Regions from separate parts of the Janthinobacterium sp. 78 genome, predicted to be linked through region 4. Evidence: predicted binding sites of a transcription regulator. Region 4 holds the regulator's gene; each other region holds the start of a gene.
The links. Region 4 encodes sigma-54, which starts transcription at its own class of promoters, with help from an activator protein. Its sites were predicted from a motif close to TGGCANGNAANCTGCTTT; they were not measured.

Region 1: a site for sigma-54 is predicted at 3,248-3,265, ahead of pepA (flocculation-associated PEP-CTERM protein PepA). Genes of this name have one in related genera too.
Region 2: a site for sigma-54 is predicted at 4,676-4,693, ahead of urtA (urea ABC transporter substrate-binding protein). Genes of this name have one in related genera too.
Region 3: a site for sigma-54 is predicted at 5,590-5,607, ahead of adh (aldehyde dehydrogenase). Genes of this name have one in related genera too.

The regions. Positions count from the first base shown of each region.
Region 1 is NZ_QENT01000001.1:4,476,850-4,484,096, forward strand. Features, by position in the region: gene C8C92_RS19680 (DEAD/DEAH box helicase) at 1-1,369, shown strand, start outside; gene C8C92_RS19685 (acyl-CoA thioesterase) at 1,458-1,916, opposite strand; gene C8C92_RS19690 (hypothetical protein) at 2,045-2,413, opposite strand; gene C8C92_RS27570 (hypothetical protein) at 2,543-2,680, opposite strand; gene C8C92_RS27575 (hypothetical protein) at 2,919-3,092, opposite strand; gene pepA (flocculation-associated PEP-CTERM protein PepA) at 3,341-4,174, shown strand; gene C8C92_RS19700 (nitroreductase family protein) at 4,252-5,361, opposite strand; gene C8C92_RS19705 (ThiF family adenylyltransferase) at 5,362-6,231, opposite strand; gene C8C92_RS19710 (methyl-accepting chemotaxis protein) at 6,318-7,247, opposite strand, start outside.
Region 2 is NZ_QENT01000001.1:4,390,930-4,398,176, reverse strand. Features, by position in the region: gene C8C92_RS19270 (Hsp70 family protein) at 1-843, opposite strand, end outside; gene C8C92_RS19265 (Hsp70 family protein) at 846-2,717, opposite strand; gene C8C92_RS19260 (DUF2760 domain-containing protein) at 2,714-3,286, opposite strand; gene C8C92_RS27320 (hypothetical protein) at 3,479-3,760, shown strand; gene C8C92_RS19255 (DUF4349 domain-containing protein) at 3,757-4,545, shown strand; gene urtA (urea ABC transporter substrate-binding protein) at 4,746-5,999, shown strand; gene urtB (urea ABC transporter permease subunit UrtB) at 6,122-7,247, shown strand, end outside.
Region 3 is NZ_QENT01000001.1:1,049,198-1,056,444, reverse strand. Features, by position in the region: gene C8C92_RS04620 (4Fe-4S binding protein) at 1-208, opposite strand, end outside; gene C8C92_RS04615 (porin) at 296-1,456, opposite strand; gene C8C92_RS04610 (methanol/ethanol family PQQ-dependent dehydrogenase) at 1,744-3,510, opposite strand; gene C8C92_RS04605 (DUF779 domain-containing protein) at 3,539-3,928, opposite strand; gene adh (aldehyde dehydrogenase) at 3,983-5,503, opposite strand; gene C8C92_RS04595 (beta-propeller fold lactonase family protein) at 5,853-6,809, opposite strand; gene C8C92_RS04590 (TonB-dependent receptor) at 7,014-7,247, shown strand, end outside.
Region 4 is NZ_QENT01000001.1:848,548-855,794, forward strand. Features, by position in the region: gene C8C92_RS03705 (HAD hydrolase family protein) at 1-389, shown strand, start outside; gene lptC (LPS export ABC transporter periplasmic protein LptC) at 435-1,046, shown strand; gene lptA (lipopolysaccharide transport periplasmic protein LptA) at 1,072-1,635, shown strand; gene lptB (LPS export ABC transporter ATP-binding protein) at 1,635-2,390, shown strand; gene C8C92_RS03725 (RNA polymerase factor sigma-54) at 2,395-3,873, shown strand; gene raiA (ribosome-associated translation inhibitor RaiA) at 3,943-4,302, shown strand; gene C8C92_RS03735 (enoyl-CoA hydratase/isomerase family protein) at 4,438-5,523, shown strand; gene rapZ (RNase adapter RapZ) at 5,647-6,510, opposite strand; gene hprK (HPr(Ser) kinase/phosphatase) at 6,663-7,247, opposite strand, start outside.

The DNA.
Region 1 (7,247 bases), 3.6 Mb from region 4:
CGCCGCTCTGACCGAATCGGGCTACACCGCGCCAACCGCGGTACAGTCGCAAGCGATTCCAGCCGCGATCGAAGGCCGTGACCTGCTGGTCTCGTCGCAGACCGGTTCGGGCAAGACCGCAGCGTTCATGCTGCCGTCGCTGCACAAACTGGCCAGCGCCGAACAAAGCGCCGCCAGCAAGACGCCGAACCAGGAAATGCAAGCATCGCGCGCCCGCGGCGAGCGTCCACGCTTCAAGGCTGCCCAGCCAAAAATGCTGGTGCTGACGCCAACGCGCGAACTGGCCCTGCAAGTGACCACCAACACCGACAAGTACAGTACCGGCATCCGCCGCATCAAGGCTGTGTCGATCCTGGGTGGCATGCCTTACCCTAAACAGATGCAATTGCTGGCCAAGAATCCTGAGATTCTGGTCGCCACCCCTGGTCGTCTGATCGACCACATGGATTCGGGCAAGATCGACTTCTCGCAACTGGAAATCCTGGTGCTGGACGAAGCCGACCGCATGCTGGACATGGGTTTCATCGACGACATCGAAAAAATCGTGGACGCGACGCCAGAAGGCCGTCAAACCATGCTGTTCTCGGCAACGCTGGACGGCGTGGTTGGCAACATGGCCCGCCGCATCACGAAAAACCCACTGGTCATCCAGATCGCCGGTTCGTCGAACAAGCATGAAAACATCACCCAGCGCGTGCACTTCGTCGACGATCTGTCGCACAAGAATCGCCTGCTGGACCACCTGCTGCGTGACGAAACCCTGGACCAGGCTGTTGTGTTTACCGCCACCAAGCGTGACGCCGACACCATCGCCGACCGTCTGAACATCGCCGGTTTCTCCGCTGCCGCCTTGCACGGCGACATGCATCAGGGCGCGCGTAACCGCACCCTGGACGGCATGCGCCGCGGCCAGGTCAAAGTACTGGTCGCCACCGACGTTGCCGCCCGCGGTATCGACGTACCGACGATCACCCACGTGTTCAACTACGATCTGCCGAAGTTCCCGGAAGACTACGTCCACCGCATCGGCCGTACCGGCCGCGCTGGCCGCAATGGCCTGGCCATCTCGCTGGTGAACCACGCTGAAGGCATGAACGTCAAGCGCATCGAACGCTTCACCAAGCAATTGATCCCGGTCAATGTCATCGAAGGTTTCGAGCCTAAGAAAACGGCGTCGGCACCACGTTCGAGCGCCCGTCCAGGCGGCTGGAAACCAGGCGACAACCGTGGCGGCGCGAAGCCAGCGCAACGCACGTTCAGCAAGCCAGGCGCACCACGCAAAGACGGCGCACCTAGCACCGGCGGCGGCTACAAGGGTTCCAACCCGCGCAGCACCGACGGCGCACGCCGCAGCTACGGCGACCGTTAATCACGGCGCCATGCCGCCAGCAGGCGGCAGGCAATAAAAAAACGGCCACCAGATCGCTCTGGTGGCCGTTTTTTCATGTCCGCTGCATTTATTTCTTCGACACCTTCTGGCGCGACAGCTTGCGCAGCTTGGCTTGCTCGAAGCGCACCTGCTGCTCCGGCGTTTCCAGCACCAGCGGCGGCACGGCCACGGGCTTGCGGTTGGCATCCACGGCCACCATCGTGAAATAGCAGCTGTTGGCGTGGCGCACCAGGCGCTGCTGGATGTTTTCCGTCACCACGCGGATGCCCACTTCCATCGAGGTCGTGCCCGTGTAATTGATCGAGGCGAGGAACGTCACCAGCTCACCCACGTGGATAGGCTGCAGGAACATCACCTGATCCACCGACAAGGTCACCACATAGCTGCCCGAATAGCGGCTGGCGCAGGCGTAGGCGACGCTGTCGAGGTATTTCAGGATGGTGCCGCCGTGCACGTTGCCGGAAAAGTTGGCCATATCGGGCGTCATCAGGACCGTCATCGTCAGTTCGTGGGCCGACCAGTTCATCGCGCTATCCAAAGTGTTCTCCAAGGGGGAAATAAGAAAAAGAGTGGGGATATGAAAACCGGCCCCAGGGGCCGGTGGCAAAGCGCAGAGTCTATCCTGGTAGGGAGCGTCTTCTGCCGGGATAGGCTCTACAGGCCCAGGGTGTCGATGTCGGCCAGCGAGTCGCGGCCCTTGTCGGAAATGTCGTGCCCCTCGCCTTCGGCGCGCGCCACGATGTGGGCTTTCTTGCCCAGGAAATAGGCCACGTCCGACTCCAGCCTGGTCAGCGGATCGGCGGCGACGGCGCGCAGCCCCATGATGCAGCGGCGCAGGAACAGCAGCTGCTGGGCTTTCTCGGTGATGGACAAACGGCCATCGCGTGCATAGCTGAGCAGCTTCAGGCCGGACAGGCGCTTGGCATTGCGGGCAACGCAAGCACTGGGGCGCTCGGTCTTGATGCCGCGTGCAACTTGCTCCAGCGCGTCATATTCATCGGTTGTTAATTTCTCGTTCTTCATTACTTTTCCATAAAAGGCCAGGTGTTCGGCCCCCATGGTACGCGCCCCGCTGCGCATCGGCAACAGGCAACGTGATTCAGTCGCCGCCCACCCCACGGATGGCGTACTGAAAATGTGCGTGAAGCGCGCTTATTTGTAGCTGCGCAGCAGCAGCCACGCCAGGCCGCAGCCAGCGACGGCGCCCGCCAGCGCCAGCGCTGCGAGGTTTTTGCCAGTGATCACTGGGCGCCGGCCCAGGTAGATTTTGTTATGCAAGGAATTGCCCATGATGGTCTCCTGTACAAGAATTTTTATGATGTCTCATTATAAGAACAGAATCGTGACGGCCACATGACACACAGCAGTTAGCGCTTGATTTGTATCCACTCGGCAATGTTTATTGGCATTTTTGTTGTTTAATTGGCGTGGCGACTCCGCCGCCCGCACAATTCATTTCCGACCAGAAATAAACAGCGCGCGGCAGTGGCATCGCCGCTCAGGTGCACTCAGGTGCGCGACGACTTGGTCAACCCATCCTGACGGGCGGCGGCGGTGGGGTCGGTTCCTCGACGGGCACGGGGTCCGTGTGCGGCGGCTTTTCCGGCGGCGGCGTCAGCGGATCGCCTTCGGGCGGCGGCGGGATATCCGGTTCAGGCGTGCTGTGCGCACGCAGCGGGGCATGACGGGATGGTAGTTGCATGGTGACCTCCTTTGGCCCACTCTAGCCGATGACAGGAAAGACTGGCGCCCGCGAGCCGCGCCATCGGCCGGGTAAAACGTCGATTTTTTTTACACAAGCACGAAAAACGCCATCCCTGTTTTTATAAGCTGTTGAATTTAAATACAAATATTACATGGTACGAATTCTGCTTCAAGGGCGTATGAGGTTATCTGAGGCAGCCGCCACAGTGACCTGGTCCGATCAACCCTCACGCTGAAGGAAATGCCATGAAAACGCTGTCCTCGTTTCTGCGTCTCGCTCTCTCCGCGGCCACCATCGGCGCCGCGCTGATCAGTGCTCCCGCATTCGCTGGTCCTTTGTTTACCGTCAATGAAGGTTCCGTCCCCGGTGCCGCAGCCAATCTGGTGGTGGCCGACCGCATCAGCTTTGAATATCACGCGCGCGTCGAACAAACCATCGTTGGCGGTTTGGGTGGTGGCAACGATCCTTTCACTCAAACAGGCTTTCTGAGCAAGGCCGCTTTCGGCAGTCCCACTGGCGGCAGCGTTCCATCGCAACTGAACGCCCTGAATGGCTATGGCATCTATGGCCTGTTTTCCATCACCGGCCAGTCCGATACGCTGGCTGGCGGGATCTTCGCTACCTTTCAAACCCTGACCATGACCTTGTACATCGACCCCAACCAGGACACGGCACTGTCGGTCAGTAACGTCGCAGGCTCGCCGGTGAATGTGGGTGGCGTCTCCGGGGATGACTATGCGATCGTGACCTACACGCTCGACGTGGGCGAAGCACACATTTTCGCCGGCCTGGCCCAGGGCGACTTCAAGGCCTTGCTGAACGCCACATTGACGCCGCAAGGACAGTTGTTCTTCGTCAACCCCAACCCGTTTTTCCCGCTGGAGTCCCTCAGCGGGAATACCAACAGCTTCATCGGCGGCAGCCTGACCGACAGTTTCGTCGCGATGGCCGACGGTGGCGGCCTGGAATTATTCCAGGCCGCTGTACCTGAACCAGGCACCATCGCCCTGCTCGGTATCGGCCTGTTTGGCCTGGGCATGACTGCGCGCCGCCAGCAACGCGGGCAACGCCAGGCTTGACATGCGATCATCCAGTCCAAGAGCCGCTGATGTCCTCAGCGGCTCTTTCGCTGCGGCAAGCGGCAAGCCCATGCCGCTCACGCAAGCGTCCTCCCGTTGACCGGCGCCACCAGCAAGTCTTGCAACGGCCGGCGCAAGGAGCGCGCCTGGGCCGCCGGGCCGGCGCCGATGCGGCCAAGGAACACGGCCCGATCAAACGCCACCGCACCCAGCACGGCCTGGCATTGCAGCGCCAGTTCCTGCGCCAGTTCCAGCATGCCGTCGGTGTGCGAAAAGGCCCGCCGTTCGCGCACATAACGGGCGAAGATCAGCGGCGTCAGTTCCGGCTGTAACTGCAGGCCCAGCTGCGTGGCCGTCAGCCAGAAGCGCTGCATGGCCCTGCCCGCCGCCACGTAATCGTCGATGTGACGCGGCGGCGCCTCGGCCAGCAGCACGAAATGCGCGGCGCAATACAGGCCCGGCAGCAAGTCCATCTGCAGACGCGGGGCAATGGTGCCTCCCAGCCAGGTATTGAAAAAATCCACGCGGCGCCAGCTGTGCATGACCCAGCGCATCAGCCGCGCCGTCATCGGGTCGACACCGAGCGCCTGTTCCGGGATGCGGTCGGCGCTGAAACGCGCGCCCCATTCGATGACGTCGCGGTGCACCTTGTGCGCTTCGGGCATGGTCAGGCGCAGCTTCGCATTGTCGAACATCAGGCGCGCGCAGGCCAGGCGCATGCGCCAGCCTTCGAACCACTGCACGCTGTAGCCGGGCGGCAAGCTGGCCGCCAGCGCCGCCTTTTCGCTGGCGCGCAGGTGGCGCGTGCTGAGCCGTCGCCGCTGCACGCTGCGCTGCGGCAGGAAGGCCGCCAGCGGGTCGGGCAGCATGCCGGGGCTGTCGACAAAGTGCACGTCAAACGTGGGCAAGGTGTCGGGCAAGCCGCCGCGCCGGCGCGCTTCCATGCACAAACCATGGCTGCTGGCGGCCAGCGCCATGCTTTCGAGCAAGGCGCCCAGCGACAGCTGGCTGGGATGGCCGTCGAGGTCATACACGCAGTGGCTGCGCGTATCGAAGCCATGCACGACGACATGGCGCGGGTTCACGACTTCAAAGCGCCACGGCTGCGTATTGTCGCCGCTGGGCGCCCAGCGCGCCTGGTCGAGGATGTTTTCCAGCACAGGATCGATTTGCGGTGCTTGCGCCATTTACGCCCCCTGCGCCGCGCGCCGGCGCTTGATGATGGCCATCGTCAGGCGTTGCAGCGGATGACGGTTGCCGCCGGGACGCCAGGTACGCACGAGCTTGTTGCGGTAGGCGTCGAAATGCATGCCGTGCGGCGCGGCCATCACCTTGCCGCGCTTCAATAGTATTTTCAGCGCCTCGGTGGCGGCCGCGCCCGCGCACAGCTGGCAACCCATGATGGTCGACGGTCCGCGCCGCTCCTTCAGGTTGATGGCCGACGGGTCGACCAGGTAGGGGCCGTGCAAGCCGGCCGGCGCCAGCCCGACGAGAAAGCGCAGGGCTTTTTCTTCTTCGGGCAAGTCGCCCCAGCCGAAATACTCTTCGAACGTCATGCCGCCGGGCATGAAGCTGAGCACGGCCGTGCCCATGCCCAGCGGGGCGGCCGTGATGGCGGGGATGCCCAGGCGCGCGCAGGTGGCGAAGGTGGCCTGGCGCGCGGGAAAGGCAAAGAAATCCAGGCCGTCCACATACAGGTCGACACCGGCAAAAAACTCCGCCAGGTTGCTGTCGTGTATGCCGTCAGGAAATTGTTTAATCTCCAGTTCGGGATTGATATCCTTCGCCATCTGCGCCAGCACGGCCACCTTGGGCTGGCCCAGGGTGGAGACCATGGCGCCGGCCTGGCGGTTGAAGTTGGCGATATCGAAGGTATCGAAATCGGCGATGTGAAAAGCGCCAATGCCCAGCCGCGCCAGGGTCAGCAAATGCACGCCGCCCACGCCGCCCATGCCGGCAATGGCCACGCGCTTGCCGCGCAAGCTGTCCTGCTCCGCCTGCGTGACCCAGCCCAGGTTGCGGGCAAATGCCGCGTGATACGAAAAACCGTCTGTCATGCTCACCTCTTCTGTGCGTCCCTTGCGGACGAAAAAGTTTGGACAGGTGAGCCGGGGATAAGTTCCCCGCATGACAGAAAAAGTGCTTAACGCGCCAGGCGTCGCGCCGCAGGCACGCTGCGCTGTAGCGCCGCCGCTGCCGGCGCCACGGCATCGACCTTGAACACGCTGACGATCTGCGCCAGCCCGGCCGCCTGCTCGTTCATGGCCTGCGCCGCCGCCGAAGCCTGCTCGACCAGGGCCGAGTTTTGCTGCGTCATGTTATCCATCTCGACGATGGCCTGGTTGATCTGCTCGATGCCGGCGCTCTGCTCCGCGCTGGCCGAGGAAATCTCGGCCACGATATCGGTCACATGCTGCACGCTGGAAACGACTTTCTCCATCGTCTCGCCCGCCAGCGCCACCAGTTTTTCACCGGCACCCACTTGCTCGGCGGAACTATCGATCAATTGCTTGATCTCCTTGGCGGCGGCGGCCGAACGCTGCGCCAGATTGCGCACCTCGCTGGCGACGACGGCAAAGCCACGCCCCTGCTCGCCCGCGCGCGCCGCTTCCACGGCCGCATTCAAGGCCAAAATATTCGTCTGGAAGGCGATGCCGTCGATGACGGCGATGATGTCACCGATCTTTTTCGACGAGGCATTGATGGCGCCCATGGTATCGACCACCTGGCTCACCACGCCGCCCGCCTGCGTCGCCACTTGCGAGGCAGAAATAGCCAGCTGGTTGGCCTGGCGCGCATTGTCCGCATTCTGGCGCACGGTCGAGGTCATTTCTTCCATGGTCGAGGCTGTTTCTTCCAGCGATCCCGCCTGCTGCTCCGTGCGCGCGGACAGGTCGTGGTTGCCGGAAGCGATCTCGCCGGACGCCGTGGAAATGGCATCGGCATCGTTGCGCACCTGGCTCACCAGATGCGCCAGGTTATCGCGCATGGCCTTGATCGCCATCAGCAAGCTCGACGTGTCGCCGGGGCGCGTATCGATCTGCGTGGTCAGATCGCCCTGGGCAATTTGCGC
Region 2 (7,247 bases), 3.5 Mb from region 4:
CGTTTCCACCAGGTGGGCCAGCGCCAGGTCCATATTGTCGCCGCCGAGTATCAAATGGTTGCCCACGCTGCTGCGCGTGAGCTGGGGTTCGCCATCTTCATCGAAGGCGACGTCGATCAGGCTGAAATCGGTGGTGCCGCCGCCCACGTCGCAGACTAGAATGCGGCGCGTATTGGCCAGGTCGGCGCGCAAGGTGGTGCGCCTGCGCTGCAGATAATCATAAAAGGCCGCCTGCGGCTCTTCCACCAGGCGCAAGGTGGGCAAACCCGCCAGGCGCGCCGCCTCCAGCGTGAGTGCGCGCGCACCCTCGTCGAACGAGGCGGGGATGGTCAGCACCAGTTCCTGCTCTTCGAGCGGAGCCTGCGGGAAGCGGTGATTCCACGCGGCGCGCACGTAGGCGAGGTAGCTGGCGCTGGCCGCCACGGGCGACACCTTGGCCACGTCGGCATCGGCACCCCACGGCAAAATCGGCGCCTGGCGGTCCACGTTCGCGTGCGATAGCCAGCTCTTCGCGCTGGAAACGAGGCGGCCCGGCACCTGCGCGCCGAGCTGGCGCGCCAGGGCGCCCAGCACGGGGTGTTCCGCGCTGGTGACATCGTCCTGTGGCCACGGCAGCTGCAAGTCGCCCGCCGCCAGTTCGCCAGGGGCAGGGTGGTAGCGCAGCGAGGGCAGCAGGGGGCGTGCGCCCACTTCGCCGGGAGCGAGCAGCTGCTCGATGGCGAACAGCTGTATGCCCGCCTGCGCATCGGCCGCATTGGCCGCATTGGCATACGCCACCACCGTGTTGGTGGTGCCCAGGTCGATGCCGACCAGCCAGGCCGGCTTGCCCACAGCGCTAGCCACGTTTATTGCTGCGGCGTGCCGCGCACGTCGAATTCCACTTTCCAGCGCTCGGCGCCGTCAGGGGAAACGGCCAGCAGTTCCAGCGTGCCCGCTTCTGTCACGCGTGCGTGCAATTTCACTTGCACCACGTCGCCGGCCGAGCGGCCTTCGGCCGATAACGTCGCCTGGATTTCGCTCAGCTCCTGCAATTCATCGGGACCCCAGAAGTCGAGCAAGTCGCCGATCTGGTCGTTGCGGCGCGTGGACGAGGCGAAGAAGCGGAAGTGCACGGGTTCACCGACGACCAGGCCGAATTGCTGGCCTGGCAGTTCCAGTTCGCTGCCTTCTTCCATGCCGAACGGCGCCACGCACAGGGCCTGGATCGGCGGTTCCATGCCGGGGATGGCCGGCATGGCCGATTCGATGGCGACGTAGAAGGCGCTGGCCGTGCCGCCGCGGATGCGCACGCCATGGCCGCGCCGCACGTAGCTGTAGTAGGCCGCGCCACGCGCGACGGCCAGGTCCAGGTCGGCCCCGGCCAGCATGCGTGCCGGTTCCGCGCCTTCCAGGTACAGCCAGTCGTTGACGGTGGCCATGATGCGCTGCACCAGCAAGTCGGACTTGAAGACGCCGCCGTTGAACAGTACGGCCGTCGGGTGCAAGAAGCTGGCCTCTGCCGACTGGCGGCCCGCAAAGCCTTCCAGTTCGCTGGTCGCCGCCACTTGCCGGCCCAAAAACGCTGCCAGGTGGCGCGTGATGGCCGCGTCCTGCGCATATGGCAAGCCCAGTTGCGTTAGGCCGGCGCGCGTGCGCACGGCAGGGCGGCTCGATGCTTCCACTTGCGGGAAGAAGCCGTCGAGAATGAAGGTGGACACTTCCGCGCGCGTCAGTTCCGTGCGGATGGAGCCGCCGATCAGTTTCGAGCCGCGGCTCGGCACGACGATCGGTGCCACATCGAGGCCGCTGTCGGCCAGCAGGCTTTCCTTGGCGCTGCGGCAGCCGTAAGTGAGTGCGCGCATTTGCCAGGCGTCGAGCTGCGTGCCGTTGGCGGCCAGTTTGCGCGCCACCAGGTGGGCCAGCGCCAGGTCCATATTGTCGCCGCCGAGCAGGATGTGTTCACCGACGGCCACGCGGTGCGGTTCCAGCACGCCGTCGCGTTCGAGCACGGCGATCAGCGAAAAGTCGCTGGTGCCGCCGCCCACGTCGACCACTAAAATGATGTCGCCCGGCTTGACTTCCTTGCGCCAGCGGCCTTCGCTGGTCTGGATCCAGCTGTACAGGGCCGCTTGTGGCTCTTCCAGCAGGGTCAATGCGGTGTAACCGGCCGCCTGCGCCGCTTCCATCGTCAGCTCGCGCGCGGCCGGATCGAACGAGGCGGGTATCGTCACCGTGATTTCCTGCTGCGCGAACGGCGCTTGCGGGTGGGCGTTGTCCCAGGCCTGGCGCAAGTGCGTCAGGTAGCGCGTGGCGGCCGTGATCGGTGAAATGCGCGCGACTTCGGCCGGCGCGTCGTTCGGCAAAATCGCCGCGCGGCGGTCCACGCCAGGGTGGCACAGCCAGCTTTTCGCACTCGAGACCAGACGAATCGGCGTGGTGGCGCCGCGGCTGCGGGCCATTTCGCCCACGACGAACGGCGCTTCGGCTGCCTCGGTGACCCAGGGCAGGGCCAGGTCGCCCGCCGCCACTTCGTCGGCGTGCGGCAGATACACGAACGAGGGCAGCAGTGATAATTCTTCTACCGTGCCCGGTGCCGACAACTGCGGCACTTTCAGCACGCCGTGGCTGGACTTTTCGCCGTCGCTCTCGACCAGGTTCACATACGACAGGGCGCTGTGGGTGGTGCCCAGGTCGATGCCGATGGCATAGCGCGGGGTGTTGTTGGCTTGATCGCTCACAGTTCCACCTCGGCCGGGGCCAGGATGGCGGCGTCGTGCTGCCCGCTCAGTTTCGGCAGGCGCACGCTCGAAGCGCGCCAGCCGCGATGGCTCAGGGTGCCCGTGAATGGCGCCGAGCCGACGACGTTGCCCGTCAGGCGTACTTGCGCGCTGTCAAAACCTTCCTGCAGCACGATGCGGCTGCCTTCGGCTTCCTGGCGCACGGCCTCGATGGTGAAATACTCGCGCATGACCTTGGCGCAGCCTTCGTGCACCACGCGGGCTGCCGCGCCGATGTCGGCATCGGCATGGCTGCCCAGGTTTTCCTGTGTGAAATCGATCAAGCGTGCTTCGCGTTGCAGCAGGGCCAGCAATTGCAGGGCGGCGTCCGGCGTGGCTTCTTTTAACATGACGGGCGCTGCGGCCGGCGTTGGCACGGGGGCAGGCGTAGGAGCTACCGGCGCCGCCTCGGGCAAGGACAGTTTTTCCACGCGGGCCGCATAGGCGGCGTCCGACAGGGTGCTGAAGAAGGCGCCAAAAGCCAGCGGGACTCTGCGCCAGAACGATGGGTGGGACGATGGTGTGCTCATAGGAACTCGTTTCTCTGATCTGTAGGGTGGCGTCGGCGGCGCGCCCGGTGGCGGGGCCGCTTCGCAGGGTAGTGCAGGTGCCGGCCCCGTCGTACATATCGGGCCGGCTGCGTTTGCCCGCATGATACCAGCTACCGGGCCGCCGCCAAAGCCGCCGGCCCCGGCGCAGCCAGCCTGACGCATGGATTTTCTTTGTTCCTGCGCAAGGAAACGCTCGATTTCGTGCCGTTTCGACTAGAATCGCGCATTATCTTTTTGGCAGACCTTGATGCCATGCGTAGCCTGACTAACGACAGCGACTATCCTGCCGTACGCGCCAACGGCAGTCGTGCGGGCCTGTGCCACCAGCGCCTTGCCATCGCCGCAGGTGGTAGCTGCGCTGACCGGCTACGCGACCGTGCAGGACGTGGCGGCGCATTTGCCCGATATCGAGATGCTTCCGTTGAGCAAATAATCCAAAGAAAGAAACCATGAAAAAAGTCTATATTGGCGTGCTCGGCCTGTTGCTGCTGGCCGGTTGCGGCAGCAAGGGCGAGAGCGCGGGCCAGTCCAGCGCCGCGCGTCTCGATGGCAAGGAAAAAGGCAGCGAGTTTCTTGCCTATGAACACAATGTCAACGTCGATACGCATGAGGCGCAAGTGCGGCCCCTGTATGAACGAGTGGTCGCCGCCTGCAAGGCCGACACGGACAACGGCTGTCTGCTGCTCGATTCGAGCATTGACGGCGGCCGCTACGTGCATGCGCGCATCAGCATGCGCGCCAAGCCGGCCGGCATCAAGAAGCTCGTGGAGCTGGTTGCAGTCGGCGGCGACGTCACTAGCCAGGGCACCAAGGTGGAAGACCTGGGGCGTCCCGTGCTCGACAGCAAGAAACGCCTGGAGATGCTCAAGCAGTATCAGGCGCAATTGCAGGACCTGGAAAAACGCTCGGGCGCGAACGTCGACGCCCTCATCAAAGTGACCAAGGAACTGGCCACCGTGCAAGTGGAACTGGAGCAGGCGACGGCGGCCAATGCGCTATTGATGCAGCGCATCGACACGGACTTGCTGAACGTGGCCATCAGCGCCGAAGGCAAGCAATCGTTCTGGCGTCCCGTCAAGCGCGCGCTGGGCAATTTCACGGAAAACCTGTCGGAAGGCGTGGCCAACGCCATCACGGCCATGGCGTATATCCTGCCCTGGCTGATCGCGTTCGTGCTGCTGTTCCCGCTGGGACGCAAGGGCTGGCGCCGCCTGAGAGGTACACCGCGCAAGGATTAAAGCGCAAGGATAGCCGCGTCCGGCGCACCGTTTTACGGCAATTTGAAACCTGCCTGCACAGTCCTTGTGCAGTCAGGTTTTTTTTCGTGCGGCGCTGGCCGCGTGCACCATGCCAGACGCTTGGTGCTGCTGGCATGCATTCTGCTTTAACAACATCGTATGCCCAGACCGTCCCCCACGAACCATTCACAGGAGTCTCCATGTCACGACGCATCATCCTGAAAGCGGTCGCCGCCGGCGCATTCGCCCTGGCCACCTCCACCACCATGCAGGCGGCCCTGGCCGCCGACACCATCAAGGTGGGCATCTTGCACTCCCTGTCGGGCACCATGGCCATTTCCGAAACATCGCTGAAAGACGTGGCCTTGATGACGATCGCCGAGATCAATGCCAAGGGTGGCGTGCTGGGCAAGAAGCTGGAAGCCGTCGTCGTCGATCCCGCATCGAACTGGCCTTTGTTTGCGGAAAAAGCGCGCCAGCTGGTGGCGCAGGATAAAGTGGCCGTGGTGTTTGGCTGCTGGACGTCTGTCTCGCGCAAATCGGTTTTACCTGTCTTCAAGGAACTCAACAGCCTGCTGTTTTACCCGGTGCAATACGAGGGCGAGGAGCTGGAAAAGAATGTGTTTTATACGGGCGCCGCACCGAACCAGCAGGCGATCCCGGCGGTGGAATACCTGATGAGCAAGGATGGCGGCGGCGCCAGGCGTTTCGTACTGCTGGGCACGGACTATGTGTATCCGCGCACCACCAACAAGATCTTGCGCGCCTTCCTGAAAAGCAAAGGGGTCAAGGATAGCGATATCAGCGAGGTCTACACGCCATTTGGCCATGCCGACTATCAAACCATCGTCGCCAATATCAAGAAGTTTTCCACGGGCGGCAAGACGGCCGTCATTTCCACCATCAATGGCGATTCCAACGTGCCGTTCTACAAGGAACTGGGCAATGCGGGCTTGAAAGCGACGGATGTGCCCGTCGTCGCGTTTTCCGTGGGCGAGGAAGAGCTGCGCGGCATCGATACCAAACCCTTGCTTGGTCACCTGGCGGCGTGGAATTACTTTGAATCCGTCAAGAACCCTGTGAATACAGCCTTCATCAAGCAGTGGAAAACGTATGCGGTGGCGCAAAAGCTGCCGAACGCGGGTTCGGTGGTGACGAACGACCCCATGGAAGCGACCTATGTGGGCATTCACATGTGGGCGCAAGCCGTGGAAAAAGCCAAGTCGACGGACACCGACAAGGTGATCGCCGCCATGGCCGGCCAGAGCGTGAAGGCGCCATCGGGCTTCACCTTGACCATGGATGCGACGAACCACCACCTGCACAAGCCCGTGATGATCGGCGAGATCAAGGCCGATGGGCAATTCAATGTCGTGTGGAAAACCAAGGAACCGATCCGCGCCCAGCCGTGGAGCCCGTTTATCAAGGGTAATGAGGGCAAGCAGAAGTTGTAGGAGCTCTCACCCACCAGCAAATGCCGGGGTCGGACCCTGAGGGACTAGGCGTCCCCATCCGACCCCAGTCCTCGCCTTTGGGGTAAACGTTCGCCCCGTGCAGTTTTTCCATGGAACTTACAATGAGGTTCATCCCCAAACTGCTCGTCCTCGCTTACCTGTTGCTATCCCCGCTGGCACAGGCCGCCATCCCTCCCGACCTGCTGAAACCGCTGTCCGGCGACGACCCCGATGCCAGGGTCGCTGCCGTCGCCCGGATCGCCGCCCTGGCCACGCCCGAGGCCGCCAAGGTGCTGCAAGCGCTGCAGGACGACGCCTTGTATGCCGCGCCCGATGGCAAGGTGTATGTCGTCGACGGCGAGCAAGCCTACGATCCGGCCACGGGTCAGCTGGGTGCCGTGCCCGACGGCATCGATGGCGTGATGGTCAACAACCGCTTGCGCGCAGCCGTGGCGGGCGCCTTGTCGGGCTTGCAGTTGCTGGCGCCGGAACGCAGCGCCCGGTTGGCGGCCGCGCAAGACTTGCAAAAGGCGGTCGATCCCGCGCAGCTCCCCCTGATTCGCACGGCGCTGGCACGGGAAAACGATGCTGACATCAAACAGATCTTGCAAGTGCTGATCGCCAGCGCCAACCTGCATGCGCCGGACGCCGCCACGCGCAAGCAGGCCGTGCAGGACCTGGCGGGCAGCAGCGATGCGCGCCTGCTGCCCGTGCTGCAAGCCATGCTGGAGAAAGGGGGGGAGCCCGACGAAGCTGTGCAGCTGGCCGCCATCGAGACCATGCGCCAGATCAAGGGACGAGTGTCGCGCATGGAATTGGCCGGCACTGTGTTCTACGGCATTTCCCTGGGCAGCGTGCTGCTGCTGGCAGCCTTGGGCCTGGCCATCACCTTCGGCTTGATGGGCATCATCAACATGGCGCATGGCGAATTGCTGATGATAGGCGCTTACACGACCTATCTGTGCCAGCTGTTTTTCCGTACCTACCTGCCCGGCATGCAGGAGGCGTACCTGCTGGCCGCGCTGCCGGCCGCTTTTTTTGTTGCCGGCCTGGTGGGCGTGGCGCTGGAACGCACGGTGATTCGCTGGCTGTACGGGCGGCCGCTGGAAACCCTGCTGGCCACCTGGGGCATCAGCCTGATCCTGATGCAGACGGTGCGCACGATCTTCGGTGCGCAAAACGTGGAAGTGGCGAACCCGGCCTGGATGTCGGGCGGCGTGACCGTGCTGGGCGGCCTCGTGCTGCCGT
Region 3 (7,247 bases), 200 kb from region 4:
CGGGTACGCCGGAAAAGCCGGGAATCGGGGCCAGGTCCACCGATTCAAACGCATAGCCGACCAGTTCGGTGGCCGTGGCGTTTTGCCGGAACAAGGGCCAGACGGGCAAATCGGCCTCCTTGTCGCCGACGACGATGGGAGCAGGAAAACGCCGTACCAGTTCGGCCTTGGTGAGCACGCCCGCCCACGCCTGTCCCAGAATGAACAAAAATAGCCAGCATCCGATGAACAACCGCATTATCCGCATGCACTGTGCTCCGTGCGGCGCCCTGTCGCAAGGCGCCGCGTTCATTAATTAGAAGAAAATAATGCCGCCCAGCGACACGCCATTCATCTTCGCTTCGCCGCCCGTAAAGCCTTTCGAGCGCGTCTGGCCCAGTTCGCCCACCAGGGTGATCGCGCTGTTGAGCGAGTAGTACGCGCCCAGGGTCAGGTTGGCGTTCGACTTCAAGCCGCCCGTGCCGGCCGTGTTGTCGTCGTTCTTGCTGATGCCGTAGGACAAGCCCAGCTTCAGCTTCTCCGTCGTTTTATACGTGCCTTGCAGCAGCCAGTTCTTCGACTTGGTATCGCCCTGGTCCGCATCGGAGAGTATCCCCAATCCTTTGCCGCCCTGGAAGTTGACCAATACGCCGGCCGGGCCCATCTGGTACGAGCCGCCCACTTCCACGCCGCGCATGGTCAGGTCATCGACACCTGGCGTTTTCGAGGTAAATTTTTGCGACTTCACGCCCAGCCAGGCTTTCAAGCCCTCCTGCGCATACGTCACTTGCGCCTGCACTTGCGGACTCGACTTCGAGGAATAGGTCGAGCCTGCCACGATGGGCGTATCGGAGACGGGGCTGACCAGCGCCACATCGACGCCAAAGCCGCCCGACTTCGGCGAGCTGTACATGATCTGGCCATAGTTTCCCAGATAGGTGTAGCCGGCGCCGATATGGCCCAGGGTCACCCGGCCCCGCTGCGTCGCTTGCACGGGTGCACCCGAACCCAACAAGGTCATGTCGGACAGGATCGCATTCGCGCCGAAGATGCCGTAGTCGCGGCCCAGCTTGAAGGTGCCCATTTCCGCATTGCCGAACGTGAAGAAGGCCTGGCGCACATCGACCACGCTGTTCTGGCTGATGGCGCTGTCGGTGGCCGTCGAGTTATAGATGCCGATCAAGGCTTTCACGTCGTACTCGCCCAACCGCGAGCTTGCCGAGGTAATCAAGCCATTCGGCAGCAAGCCATTGCCGATCGTGGTGCGGTCCTTCTCGCCGCCGCAACCGAGCGCCTGGCCACCCAGCGCCAGCCCGCCCACCGCATCGCCCGAACACGACACTTGCGTGTAATAGGCGTTGACGATGCCGCCCACCGACACGGTCCAGTCTCCCGCCTTGATATCGACGGCTTGTGCCTGCCCCATCGCTGCGATTGTCATGACACCCAGGCTCCCCAGCTTGCTCAATGTGTTCATTGCGTCTCCTCTTTCTTCTCTGTTTTTAGTGTGCACACCAGTGATTGATGTACCTCAAGCTTTGGCAATAAGCGTGCCCAGCACTGCTCAGAGGGAGAAAGAGAAAAAGCGTCGTTAACGTGTGCAGCAGCGGATCAATTGCCACAGATAGTGTTCATTTTTTGACCGCAAGTATGCATAGTGGAGAGACTGGTAAACAAAAAACTGACGGCCTGGGCCGTCAGCAAAAAGAAAGCGCCCGGCGGACAGGGAGACACCCGTCCGAATGGCCCGGGCGTTTCACCCCGTTACTTCGATGCCAGTTTGAAGACCCACACGGAACCGCCCTGCTCCAGGAAGTTGACCTTCTTGGCCACTTCGCCACCCCACAGCGGTACCGCACCACCCCAGCCAGATACGACGGCCACATATTGCGTATCGCCATCCTGCCAGGTGACGGGCGGCGCCACGACGCCGGAACCCGTCTGGAATTTCCACAGTTCCTTGCCCGTCTTCGCGTCGACGGCTTTCAGGTAGCCTTCCGGCGTGCCGTAGAACACCAGATTGCCGGCCGTGCTCATCACGCCGCCCCACAGCGGCGCGTTGTTCTTGATTTCCCAGACGATCTTGCCCGTCTTCGGATCAATGGCGCGCATGGCGCCGATGTAGTCGTCAAACAAGGGTTTGATGGTAAAACCGGCACCGAGGAAAGCGCCACCCTTCTTGTAGCTGATCGGCTCGTTCCAGATGTCCATGCCCCATTCGTTCGCGGGAACGTAGAACAGCTTGGTTTGCGGCGAGTAGGCCATCGGCATCTGGTTTTTTGCACCGAGGAAAGCGGGCGCGGCAAACACGGTCGTGCCTTTCTTGCCCTCCTCTCCCTTGGTCGGGTCGCCTGGGCGGCCAGCGGCGATATAGTTCGGCCGTCCCGTTTTCAGGTCGATGCTGCTGGCCCAGGTGATTTTCTTCACAAACGGAAAGGCGTTCTGCAGCTTGCCGTTGGTGGCATCGATGACATAGAAGAAACCGTTGCGGTCGGCCTTGCCGCCGTAGCGCTTGCCATCCATGTCGAAGGTGACGAACTCGTTGGCGCCATCGAAATCCCAGGCATCGTTGGGCGTGTTTTGATACGCCCATTTGATCTGGCCTGTCTTGACGTCCAGCGCCACGGTGGACGAGGAATACAGGTTGTCGCCGGGACGCAAATGGCTGTTCCATGGCGCCGGGTTGCCGGTGCCGAAATAGGCCAGCTTGGTTTGCGGATCGTAGGTGCCGCCCATCCAGGTCGAGGCGCCGCCCGTTTTCCACAGGTCGCCCGGCCAGGTTTTGTTCACCGTTCCCGAGATGCCGTTGTCGATGGCCTTGCCATCCTTGTCGTAGCGGTGGCCCATATGGCCCTCTACCGTCGGACGGCTCCACACGAGGTCGCCCGTCATCGGGTTGCGCGCTTCGACCCGGCCGACGATGCCGAATTCGCCGCCCGACACACCCGTCAGCAGCAAGCCTTCGGCGATCAGCGGCGCGGCCGTCATCGAGTAGCCGGCCGCATAATCGTCGACCTTTTCCTTCCAGACGATCTTGCCCGTGTTCTGGTCCAGCGCCACCAAGTAGGCGTCGAGCGTGCCAAAAATCACCAGGTTGCCATACAGGGCGGCACCGCGGTTGACCACGTCGCAGCACGGCATGATGCCGTCCGGCAAGCGATGCTCATACTTCCACAGCTTGGCGCCCGTTTTCAAGTCGACGGCAAAGATGCGCGAGTACGATGCCGTGACGAACATCTTGCCGTTATGAATCAGCGGCTGCGATTCCTGGCCCCGCTGTTTTTCGCCGCCAAACGAGAACGACCAGGCCGGCACCAGCTTGGCCACGGTCTTGTCATTGATTTGCGTCAACGGCGAATAGCGCTGCCCCTGCGTGCCCATGCCAAACGACAGCACGCTGGCTGGATTCTTCGCCGTGTTGTCGAGCATGGCATTGGTGACATTGCCCACGTCGGCCGCCTGGGCCAACGAGGCCAAGGATGCCAACCCCAAACCGACGACGATCCCCATGATTTTTTTCTGCACAATCATCTCCCTCTGTTTTATTAGTATGTGTGTATCAGGTCTTGCGGTGCTCATGCGGCTGGGCATGCAACAGCGCGCACTCTTCATCGGTGAACAGGCGCGAGCGCGTCAGGAAGCGCTTGCCCGTGCCGTTGTCGAGTGAAAACATGCCGCCATTGCCATCGACCACATCGATAATCAACTGGGTATGCTCCCAGTACTCGAATTGCTCGAGTCCCATGTAAAACGGTGTGCCATTCAAGTTGCCGAGATAGATATCGGTATCGCTGACATCGAACTCGCCCAGCGCATAGCACATGGGCGCGCTGCCGTCGCAGCAGCCGCCCGACTGGAAAAACATCAGCGGGCCGTGACGCTGGCGCAACTTGTCCATCATTTCCAGCGCCGCATCGGTGGCGACCACCCGGGCAATTGCTGCACTCATGGCATCCCTTTCTGCGCGCCGCCCCCGGCTAAGGGCGCGGCGCCTGTTGCCGGTTTAGAAGAAGCCCAGGGCTTTCGGGCTATAGCTCACCAGCAAGTTCTTCGTTTGCTGGTAGTGGTCGAGCATCATCTTGTGGTTTTCGCGGCCGATACCCGATTGCTTGTAGCCACCGAATGCGGCGTGGGCTGGATACAGGTGGTAGCAATTGGTCCACACGCGGCCCGCCTGGATGGCGCGTCCCATGCGGAAGGCGCGCGAACCGTCACGCGTCCACAAGCCTGCACCCAGGCCGTACAAGGTATCGTTGGCAATCGCCAGCGCTTCGGCCTCATCCTTGAAGGTGGTCACGGAGACGACGGGCCCGAAAATCTCTTCCTGGAAGATGCGCATCTTGTTGTTGCCCTTGAACACCGTCGGACGCACGTAGTAGCCGCCCTCCAGGTCGCCTGCCTGCGTATGGCGCTCACCGCCGGCCAGCACTTCGGCGCCTTCCTGGCGGCCGATGTCGAGGTAGGACAGGATTTTTTCCAGCTGCTCCTGCGACGCCTGGGCGCCGATCATGGTGGACGAGTCGAGCGGATTGCCCTGCTTGATGGCGGCCACGCGCTTCAAGGCCCGTTCGATGAATTTCTCGTAAATCGATTCCTGGATCAGCACGCGCGATGGGCAAGTGCACACCTCGCCTTGATTCAGCGCAAACATGGTGAAGCCTTCCAGGCACTTGTCGAAATAATCATCGTCGGCATCCATCACGTCTTCAAAGAAGATGTTCGGCGACTTGCCGCCCAGCTCCAGGGTGACGGGAATCAGGTTTTGCGCCGCGTAACCCATGATCAAGCGGCCCGTGCCCGTTTCACCCGTGAAGGCGATCTTGGCGATGCGCTTGCTCGACGCCAGCGGCTTGCCCGCTTCCAGGCCGAAACCGTTGATGATGTTCAGCACGCCCGGTGGCAGCAAGTCGCCGATCAGTTCGATCAACACCATGATGGACGCCGGGGTTTGCTCGGCCGGTTTGAGGACCACGCAATTGCCGGCGGCCAGGGCTGGCGCCAGTTTCCACACGGCCATCAGAATCGGGAAATTCCACGGGATGATCTGGCCCACGACACCCAGCGGCTCATGGTAGTGATAGGCATAGGTTTCCGCGTCGATTTGCGCGACGGAACCTTCCTGCGCGCGGATGCAGCCGGCGAAGTAACGGAAATGGTCGATGGCCAGCGGAATGTCGGCATTCATCGTTTCACGGATCGGCTTGCCGTTGTCGATGGTTTCCGCCGTGGCGATCAGGCTCAGGTTCTGTTCGATGCGGTCGGCGATGCGATTCAGGATATTGGCGCGCTCGGCGGGTGAAGTCTTGCCCCAGGCATCCTTGGCGGCATGCGCGGCGTCCAGCGCCAGCTCGACGTCTTCCGCCGTGGAACGGGCGATTTCGCAAAACGGCAAGCCCGTGATGGGCGTGATGTTAGGAAAGTATTCACCTTTTACTGGTGCAACGAACTGACCGCCGATGTAATTGTCATAGCGTTGTTTGAAGGGATTGGCTACGCCCAGTTTGCTGATGTCTGCGAGATTCATGTCGTCCTCTATCGGGTTAATTAGAATGGAATTGCTTTAATTAAAATCAAACGTCCTGGTACAGATGGGGTGAGTACACGGAGTCTTCCGCAAATGCCGTGCCAGCTCACCATCCCACTACAAACTTAGCCGCTTTTCCCCCTGTTGCAAGGGCGTGGCGTCAAACCCGGCGCGCTTTTCAGCGCACGCCCCGGGCTTGAGCGGAGGGCGCGGCTCTGTTGGCGTTTTGAACAAGCGGCGCGGCCCCTGTTCCGATCCGTGCCAGCCTGGACGCCAGCCCGCATCGCGCCCCCTGCGCCGCTGCACAATGGAACAGGTGTACCAGACTGGAACACCTGCTCCTGTACCACTACCGTATCACCACGCCCCATGGCAATTCGCCCACGGCAATATCGGCCACCTTGCGCGCGCTGGCCGTATCGATGACGGAAACGCTGTTCGAGCGGCCATTGGCCACGTACAGCTTGCTGCCATCGGGCGTGATGGCCATATTCCACGGGCGCTTGCCGACGGGAATGGTGGCCGTGACCTGGTGGCTGGCCGTATCGATCACCATCACCGTGCCGTCCGTGCCGTTCGAGACATACACCTGCTTGCCGCCAGGATGGACGGCGATGCCGTTGGCATTCTTGCCAGCTGGAATGGTGGCAATCGCCTTGCGCGCGGCCATGTCGATCACATACACGGCGTTGACCAGTTCGCACGCCACGTAGGCGCGGCCGGAGTCCGGACTGAAACCGATGCCACGCGGACGCAGGCCCACGGCGATGGAAGCCACCTGGCGGCGTTGCGCCACATCAATGACATCGACTTGCTCGGCCTCTTCCGCACTGACCAGCAGCCAGCGCCCGTCCGGGCTGAACACGGCATGTTCCGGATTGCGTCCCTGCACCTTGATATCGGCAAGCAAGACGCCCGTCTGGCCATCGAGCAAGGCCACGCTATTGTTTTCCTCGACGGCCACGGCCACGTAATGACCGTCCTGCGTAGCGCTGACGCCTTCGGGCGACTTGCCCAGCGCCACCGTGCGCACGGGCGTGCCGGTCGCGTTATCGATCAGCAACAAGGCGCTGCTGGCGGCATCGGTGACAAACAATTGCCGCCCGGTGGGGTCGGCGGCAATGCCACGCGGCCGCTTGCCTGCCGCGATCTGGCGCACCACCTGGTCGGTCGCCGTGTCGATCACGCTCAAGGTGCCCGATTTTTCATTGGGGACATAGGCAAAAGGAGCGGCCTGGAGGGCGCTGCTGGCGAGTACAGGCAGCAGCCAGCACACCTGGCGCAAGCGTGAGAAGAAGTTGGGCATAATCACCTTTTCAATGGAAAAACACAGGAAAAGCGCGCGGTAGCGGCGCCTCTGACAATTGCTGTAAGCAAACGCCGTGCCACGGACACGCGTATAATTTCAGCCCACCAATGGAGACATGGCAGGCATATTGCTTGATACACCTACGCAGACCTGTACCGCTCACGCGCTCAAGCAGGCTTTTATTCACATTGGAGAACCCGCATGCAGCATCGTTTCCGCTTGAACACCATTGCCAGCCTGTTTGTCGCCGGCAGCGCCACCCTCGCCCCCCACGTTTTCGCCGCCGAGGCAGCTGACCCAGCCAACGGGCAACTCATGGATACGGTGGTCGTCAGCGGCAGCCGCATCGCCCACCCCAGCCAGGAAGTGCCGGCCTCGATCGACGTGGTCGACAGCGCCCGCATCCAGGATGGTCAAATCCGCGTCAATGCGTCG
Region 4 (7,247 bases):
GCATCAAGCTGCTGCAGGAATCGGGCGTGCAGACGGCCATCATCAGCGCACGCCGCTCGGCCATCACGGCGCGCCGCGCGCAAGACCTGGGCATTACCCATGTGCACCAGGGCGGTCACGACAAGCTGACGCCGTTTCGCGAACTGCTGGCGCTGACGGGCTTGACGGAAGAGCAATGCGGCTATATCGGCGACGATGTCATCGATGCGCCCATCCTGCGCCGCGTGGGCTTTGCCGTCAGCGTGCCGGGCGGGCGTCCGGAAGCGCTGGACTTGGCGCACCATGTGACGCAGGCCGGCGGCGGTCGTGGCGCGGTGCGCGAGATCTGCGAATTCCTGCTGCGCGCGCAGGATAACTATGCGCGCGTCATGGCGCCATTCCTGGAGTGAGGCGCATCGCCTTGCCGCCAGTCAGATTTGAAAGAGTGAAAGCCTATGCGTAAGCCAGGAGGCGCCCATCGCTGGCGCATGATTTTTACCGTGCTTGGGGCCGTCGTCTTTGCGCTGGGCAGCTTCTGGCTGCTGGAAGTGATGAACAAGAATGCCCAGGACATCACGGCCAGCAAGCATCTGGATGAGCCAGACTATTTCATCACCAATTTCAGCCTGGTGCGCATGGACTTGACGGGTAAACCCAGCTATATCGTGTCGGGCACCAAGCTCACGCATTATCCGCTCGATGATTCCTCCGATATCGACCAGCCTTTCGTGCGCAAGCTCACGCCAGGCATGCCGCCGATGAACATGAATGCGGAACTGGCGCATATCGACCAGGGCAATACCCGGCTGCAACTGCACCGCAATGTCGTGATCGACCGCGTGGCCAGTCCGAAGGCGCAGAACCTGACAGTCAAGACGGAAGCGCTGACGGTATTCCCGGATGAAGAAAGAATGGAAACGGACGTGCCTGTCGATATCCTGACGGGCGCCTCGCGCATCAATGGCATCGGCATGAAGGCCAATAACGCCACCGGCGTGGTGGAAGTGTCGAATGCGCTGCGCATGGTCCTCCCGCCGAAACCGCGCCCGGCTGCGGCGGCAAAATGACAGAATGAAACAAGGAAACCATACTATGAAGAATATCTTGCTGTTGACCGTATTTTCTCTGGCCATGATGGGCGTGGCGCATGCCGAGAAGGCCGATTCCGAGAAGGAAGCCGTCATCACGGCACGTAGCGGCCACGTCGATGACGTCAAGCAGGTGCGTACCCTGACGGGCGACGTCGTGCTGGTGAAAGGGACTCTGACCATGAAGGCGGGCCGGGCCCTGATCACGGAAGACCCGCAAGGCTACCAGTTCATCACCTTCTGGGCCGATCCCGGCAAGCTGGCCACCTTCCGCCAGAAGCGCGATGGCGCGGGTGACCTGTGGGTGGAAGGCGAGGCGGAGCGCGTGGAATACGATAACAAGACGGAAGTGGTGAAACTGTTTTCCAAGGCCAAGCTGACGCGCCTGGAAGGCACGAAAGTGACCGACGTGGCCAACGGCGCCTTCATCTCGTATGACAGCCGCAAGGAAGTATTCAAAATGGAAAATTCCGACAGCGGCACCAGCACCCCCGATGGCGGCAGCGTGCGCATGGTGATCCAGCCGAAGCCCAAGGCGCCGGCCACGCCCGCACCAGGAAAGAACTAATGGACAATACACGTTGCGGCAGCACCCTGATCGTTCGCGGGCTGCAAAAAACCTATGGCAAGCGGCAAGTCGTGCATGATGTATCGCTGCAAGTCGAATGCGGCGAAGTGGTGGGATTGCTGGGCCCGAACGGCGCCGGCAAGACCACCTCGTTCTACATGATCGTCGGCCTGGTGCCGTCGGACGGCGGCAGCATCGATATCAGCGGCGTGGACATTTCCCGCCTGCCGATCCACCGCCGCGCGCAGATGGGCCTGTCGTATCTGCCGCAGGAAGCGTCCGTCTTCCGCAAGCTGACGGTGGAAGACAATATCCGCGCCGTGCTGGAAATCCAGACCGTCGAAGGCCGTCCTTTGAAGAAGGCCGAGATCGAGGAGCGCCTGGATAAATTGCTGGCTGACTTGCAGATTGAAAAGTTGCGCGAGAACCAGGCGCTGTCGCTGTCGGGCGGCGAGCGACGCCGCGTGGAAATCGCCCGCGCGCTGGCTACCGACCCGCGTTTCGTGCTGCTCGACGAACCGTTCGCCGGTGTCGACCCGATTGCCGTGATCGAGATCCAGCGCATCGTGCGCTTCTTGAAGGAGCGCAATATCGGCGTGCTGATCACCGACCATAATGTGCGCGAGACGCTGGGTATCTGCGACCGTGCCTACATCATCAACCAGGGCTCGGTGCTGGCGTCGGGACGCCCCGACGACATCATCGCGAACGAGTCGGTACGCCGGGTCTACCTGGGCGAACACTTCCGCATGTGAGCCAATGAAACAATCATTGCAGCTGCGCACTTCGCAGCACCTGGCACTGACGCCGCAGTTGCAGCAATCGATACGCCTGTTGCAATTGTCTACCCTGGAATTGCACCAGGAACTCGAGCAACTGCTGACGGACAATCCCTTGCTCGAGCGCCTCGACGATCCGCTCGACCATTCGCTGCGCCTGCTGTCCGACGGAGCCCTGAGTTCCACGGCCGCGCCGGCCGAAGCGCCGCCCCAGCCGCCAGGCCAGGATGCGCCTGCGGCGCCGGCCGAAGCGGAGACCTTTGACGGCGAGGCGAGCGACAGCCCGGCCGCCGCAGACGGTGGCGACAGCGACTGGAGCGAGGCGAGCCGGGGCAAGGCGCCCGATGACGAAGATTCGCGTCCGCAATTGGAGGCCCATCACTGCACCCTGCGCGAGCACCTGATGGAGCAGATGCGCGTGACGGTGCTCGAGTTGCGCGACCGCGCGCTGGTCGAGCTGATCATCGACGCGCTCGACGACAATGGCTACCTGGAAGAGTCGCTCGACGACATCCTGGCGCGCCTGCCGGAAGAGCTGGAAATCGACGCCGACGAGATGCGCACGGCCTTGTCCCTGTTGCAAAGTTTCGATCCGCCCGGCGTGGGTGCGCGCAATGCATCCGAATGCCTGGCGCTGCAAATCAAGCGTTTGCCGCACGTCGCCATGGTGACGCGGCGCATGGCCCTCGTCATCGTGGAAAAGCATCTGGCCTGGTTTGCCCAGCGCGATTTCAACAAGCTGAAAAAAGCCCTCGATTGCGACGAGGAAGACTTGCGTGAAGCGCAAACGGTGATTCGCCAGTGCAATCCGCATCCGGGCGCCGTGTTCGCCTCGGACGTGTCCGATTACGTGGTGCCCGACGTCGTCGTCAAGCGCGCGCGCAATGGCTGGCAAGTCACCCTGAACAACGACGTCATGCCGCGCCTGCGCGTCAACGCCATGTACGCCAACTTGCTCAAGCAGGGCAAGGGCGAGGGCGCCATGGGCGCACAGTTGCAGGAAGCCAAGTGGCTGATCAAGAATATGCGCCAGCGCTTCGACACGATCCTGCGCGTGGCACAGGCGATAGTAGAAAGACAAAAGAACTTTTTCTCGCATGGGGCCGTTGCCATGCGCCCCCTTGTGCTCCGTGAAATAGCTGATACACTGGGTTTACACGAGAGTACTATCTCGCGGGTAACAACTCAAAAGTACATGCTGACCCCGCACGGCATGTTCGAGTTGAAATATTTCTTTGGTAGCCACGTCGCCACCGAAGCGGGGGGCGAAGCATCATCGACGGCGATACGGGCATTGATCGTGCAACTGACAGGAGCAGAAGACCCTAAAAATCCTTTATCCGACAGTAAGATTGCGGACATGCTGGGGGAACAAGGCATGGTGATTGCGCGACGTACTGTTGCCAAATACCGGGAAGCGTTGAAAATTCCGCCAGTGAGCCTGCGTAAGTGTTTGTAAGTTTTTTTCGGTTCCTCTGCGGGCCGGATAGGATGGACCGCACGAACCCGATCATCTTTAGGAGTGTGTATGAATCTCACCATCAGCGGACATCATCTCGAAGTGACACCAGCCATCCGTGAATACGTACAAACGAAGCTGGAGCGCGTGAAACGTCATTTCGATCAAGTTATCGATATCGCCGTGATTCTGACCGTGGATAACCTCAAAGAGAAAGAAAAACGTCAAAAGGCCGAAGTCAACCTGCGTCTGAGTGGCAAAACTGTCTATGTGGAAAGCCTGGCGCATGACCTGTATGCCGCAATCGATATCCTGATCGACAAGCTGGACAGGCAAGTGATGAAATACAAAACCAAAGTGCAAGGGCACGGTAAAGAGGCGATCAAGCATCTGCCAGACAACTCGGAAGAAGAATTAGCCGCCGTCTAAACGGCCTGCGACTTTCAACCGGTTGTGATCAACTAAGGGCGCACATTGCGCCCTTTTTTGCGCCCCTGCCTGTCGAGCGCAATGTTGCCCGTGCAGGCGCTAGAATGTGCCTACTCTCACTTCTTTCATTTTCCCATGAGCGACTTCGTCCAGACCTCCATCCGCAACCGTACCGGGCACATCGTGCTCGACCGTCCGAAAGCCTTCAATTCCCTGTCGCTGGAGATGGTGCGGGCCCTGAGTGCCGTCTTGCTGGCCTGGCGCGACGATCCGCAGGTGGACGCCGTCGTGATCCGTTCCAGCAGCGAAAAAGCCCTGTGCGCCGGCGGCGATATCCGTTTCTTTTACGATGCGGGCCTGGCTACGCCGCAAGGCGGCAGTGCATTGCTGGAAGATTTCTTTACAGAAGAATACGCCTTAAATCATGTCATTCATTTCTACCCGAAACCGTATATCGCCGTGATGGATGGCGTGGTCATGGGCGGCGGCATGGGCGTGGCGCAAGCCGGGCCCGGCAACCGCCTGCGCATCGTCACGGGCCGCACGCGCATGGCCATGCCGGAAGTCAATATCGGCTTGTTCCCGGACGTGGGCGGCAGTTATTTTCTGTCCCGCCTGGCCGGCCAGCTGGGCCTGTACCTGGGCTTGACGGGCTTGACGATCAACGCGGCCGATGCCCTGTACACGGGGCTGGCCGATGTCTACCTGCCCGAGGCGCAGATGGGGGCGCTGCTGGCCCTGTTCGAATCGACGCCGGGCGAGGCCTTGCCGGTGGCCATCAAGGCGCTGGCCGCGCCGTTCCAGGCCGAGGCGGGGGCTTCTGCTTTGGCCACCGCGCGCACGGCGCTGGACCGCCACTTCGGCGCCCCTTCCGTGGCCGCCATCATGGCCTCGCTGGCGCAGGACGACAGCGCGTTCGCAGGCAAGGCCCTGGCGGCCATGCGTTTGCGTTCACCGCTGATGATGTCGGTGACCCTCGAATTGCTGCAGCGCGGTGCCCACCTGGGTGTGGCCGACTGCCTGCGCCTGGAGCGCAGCGTGGTGCGCCACAATTTCGCGCATGGCGAAGTGCTCGAAGGCGTGCGCGCGCTGGTGGTCGACAAGGACAATGCGCCACGTTGGAACCCCGCCAGCCTGGACGAGGTCGATGCAGCCATGGTGGCACGTTTCTTTGCCCCCGTCTGGCCGGCCACGGCGCATCCGCTTTATTATCTGAAGTAACAACGCTGGATAAAACCGTAGCGAGCGGAAGGGAGAGGTGGTTGAGAAGCGGAACTGTGCTTTACGCACAGTGAGCATCGCAGACCACCTATACCGACGCGCAGTAGGTTTTATTGGCGTTCTCTAGCTGCGCTCGCGGTGGCGTAGAACCACGCGCTCGTTCGGCCCGAAATACTGCGCCAGCCGTTCCGCCATGTACACGGAGCGGTGCTGGCCACCCGTGCAACCGAGCGCCACCGTCAGGTAGCTGCGGTTGTCGGATTTGAATGACGGCAACCACTTCTCGATGAAGGCGCGGATGTCGGCCAGCAGTTCCAGCGCGCTCGGCTGCGCGTCGAGGAAGGCGATCACGGGCGCATCGCGTCCGTCGAGCGGACGCAGCGCCAGGTCGTAATAGGGATTCGGCAAGGCCCGCACGTCGAAGACGAAATCGGCGTCCAGCGGCACGCCCAGTTTGAAGGCGAACGATTCGAAGAACAAGGTCAGCGGCGCGCGTTCGGAGGCGACGATATCCTTGATCCAGGCACGCAATTTGTTCGCGCTCAGTTCCGAGGTATCGATCACATGGCCCAATTGCTCGATGGCCGACAGGCGTTCGCGTTCTTCCGAGATACATTCGATCAGGGTGCGGCGGCTGGCGGGGTTCTGGTTCGGCCGCAATTCGTGCGACAGCGGATGGCTGCGCCGCGTTTCCGAGAAGCGCGCCACCAGCGAATGCGTGGTGGCCGTGAGGAACATCACCTTGACGTCGTGCCCCTGGTCGCGCAGCAGGGCCACATTGTGCGGCAGGCTGGCCAGCGACTCGGCGCTGCGCGCATCGACGGCGACGGCCAGTTGCGGTGTGCCTTCGTCGAGCAAGGTTTGCACCAGGCTGGGCAGCAAGGCCGGTGGCAGGTTGTCGACACAATAGTAGCCGGTATCTTCCAGCACATTGAGCGCGACGGATTTACCGGAGCCGGATATTCCGGTGATAAGGACGATATGCATACGCCGATCATACAATAAAGATCGGCACTGCGCTCCCGAGGCAATGATCTTTACAAATGATTGCAATTTAGACTGTGGTATTTCTTTGCTGCACACGTCAACAATGTTGTCGGATTACGCGGGGCGTTGCCCCGCTAATCCGACCTACGTTGTTAATCGCCACTCATGGCGAGTCGTTGCCGCTCCATGAACTCCTGCAAGGTATCGATGCCGCGCAGCTGCAAAATCGTGTTGCGCACGGCCGCTTCCAGCAGCACGGCGATGTTGCGGCCGGCGGCGACGGGGATGACGACCTTGCGCACGGGCAAGCCGAGCACGTCTTCCGTGGGGAACAGGAAGGGCAGGCGCTCGACTTCCTCTTCCAGCGCGTTGCGGCGCACCAGGTGCACGATCAGTTTCAAGCGCATCTTGCGGCGCACGGCCGTTTCGCCAAAGATGGCCTTGATGTCGAGTAAGCCCAGGCCCCGCACTTCCAGCAGGTTTTGCAGCAGGGGCGGGCAGCGGCCTTCGATCATGTTGGGCGCGATACGCGAGAATTCGACGGCGTCATCGGCCACCAGGCCGTGGCTGCGCGAAATCAATTCCAGGCCCAGTTCGCTCTTGCCCAGGCCCGAATCGCCCGTGATCAGCACACCCACGCCCAGCACGTCCATGAACACGCCATGCATGATGATGCGCTGCGCCAGCTTTTTGGACAGGTAGACGCGCAGGAAGTCGATCACTTGCGCGGCCGGCAG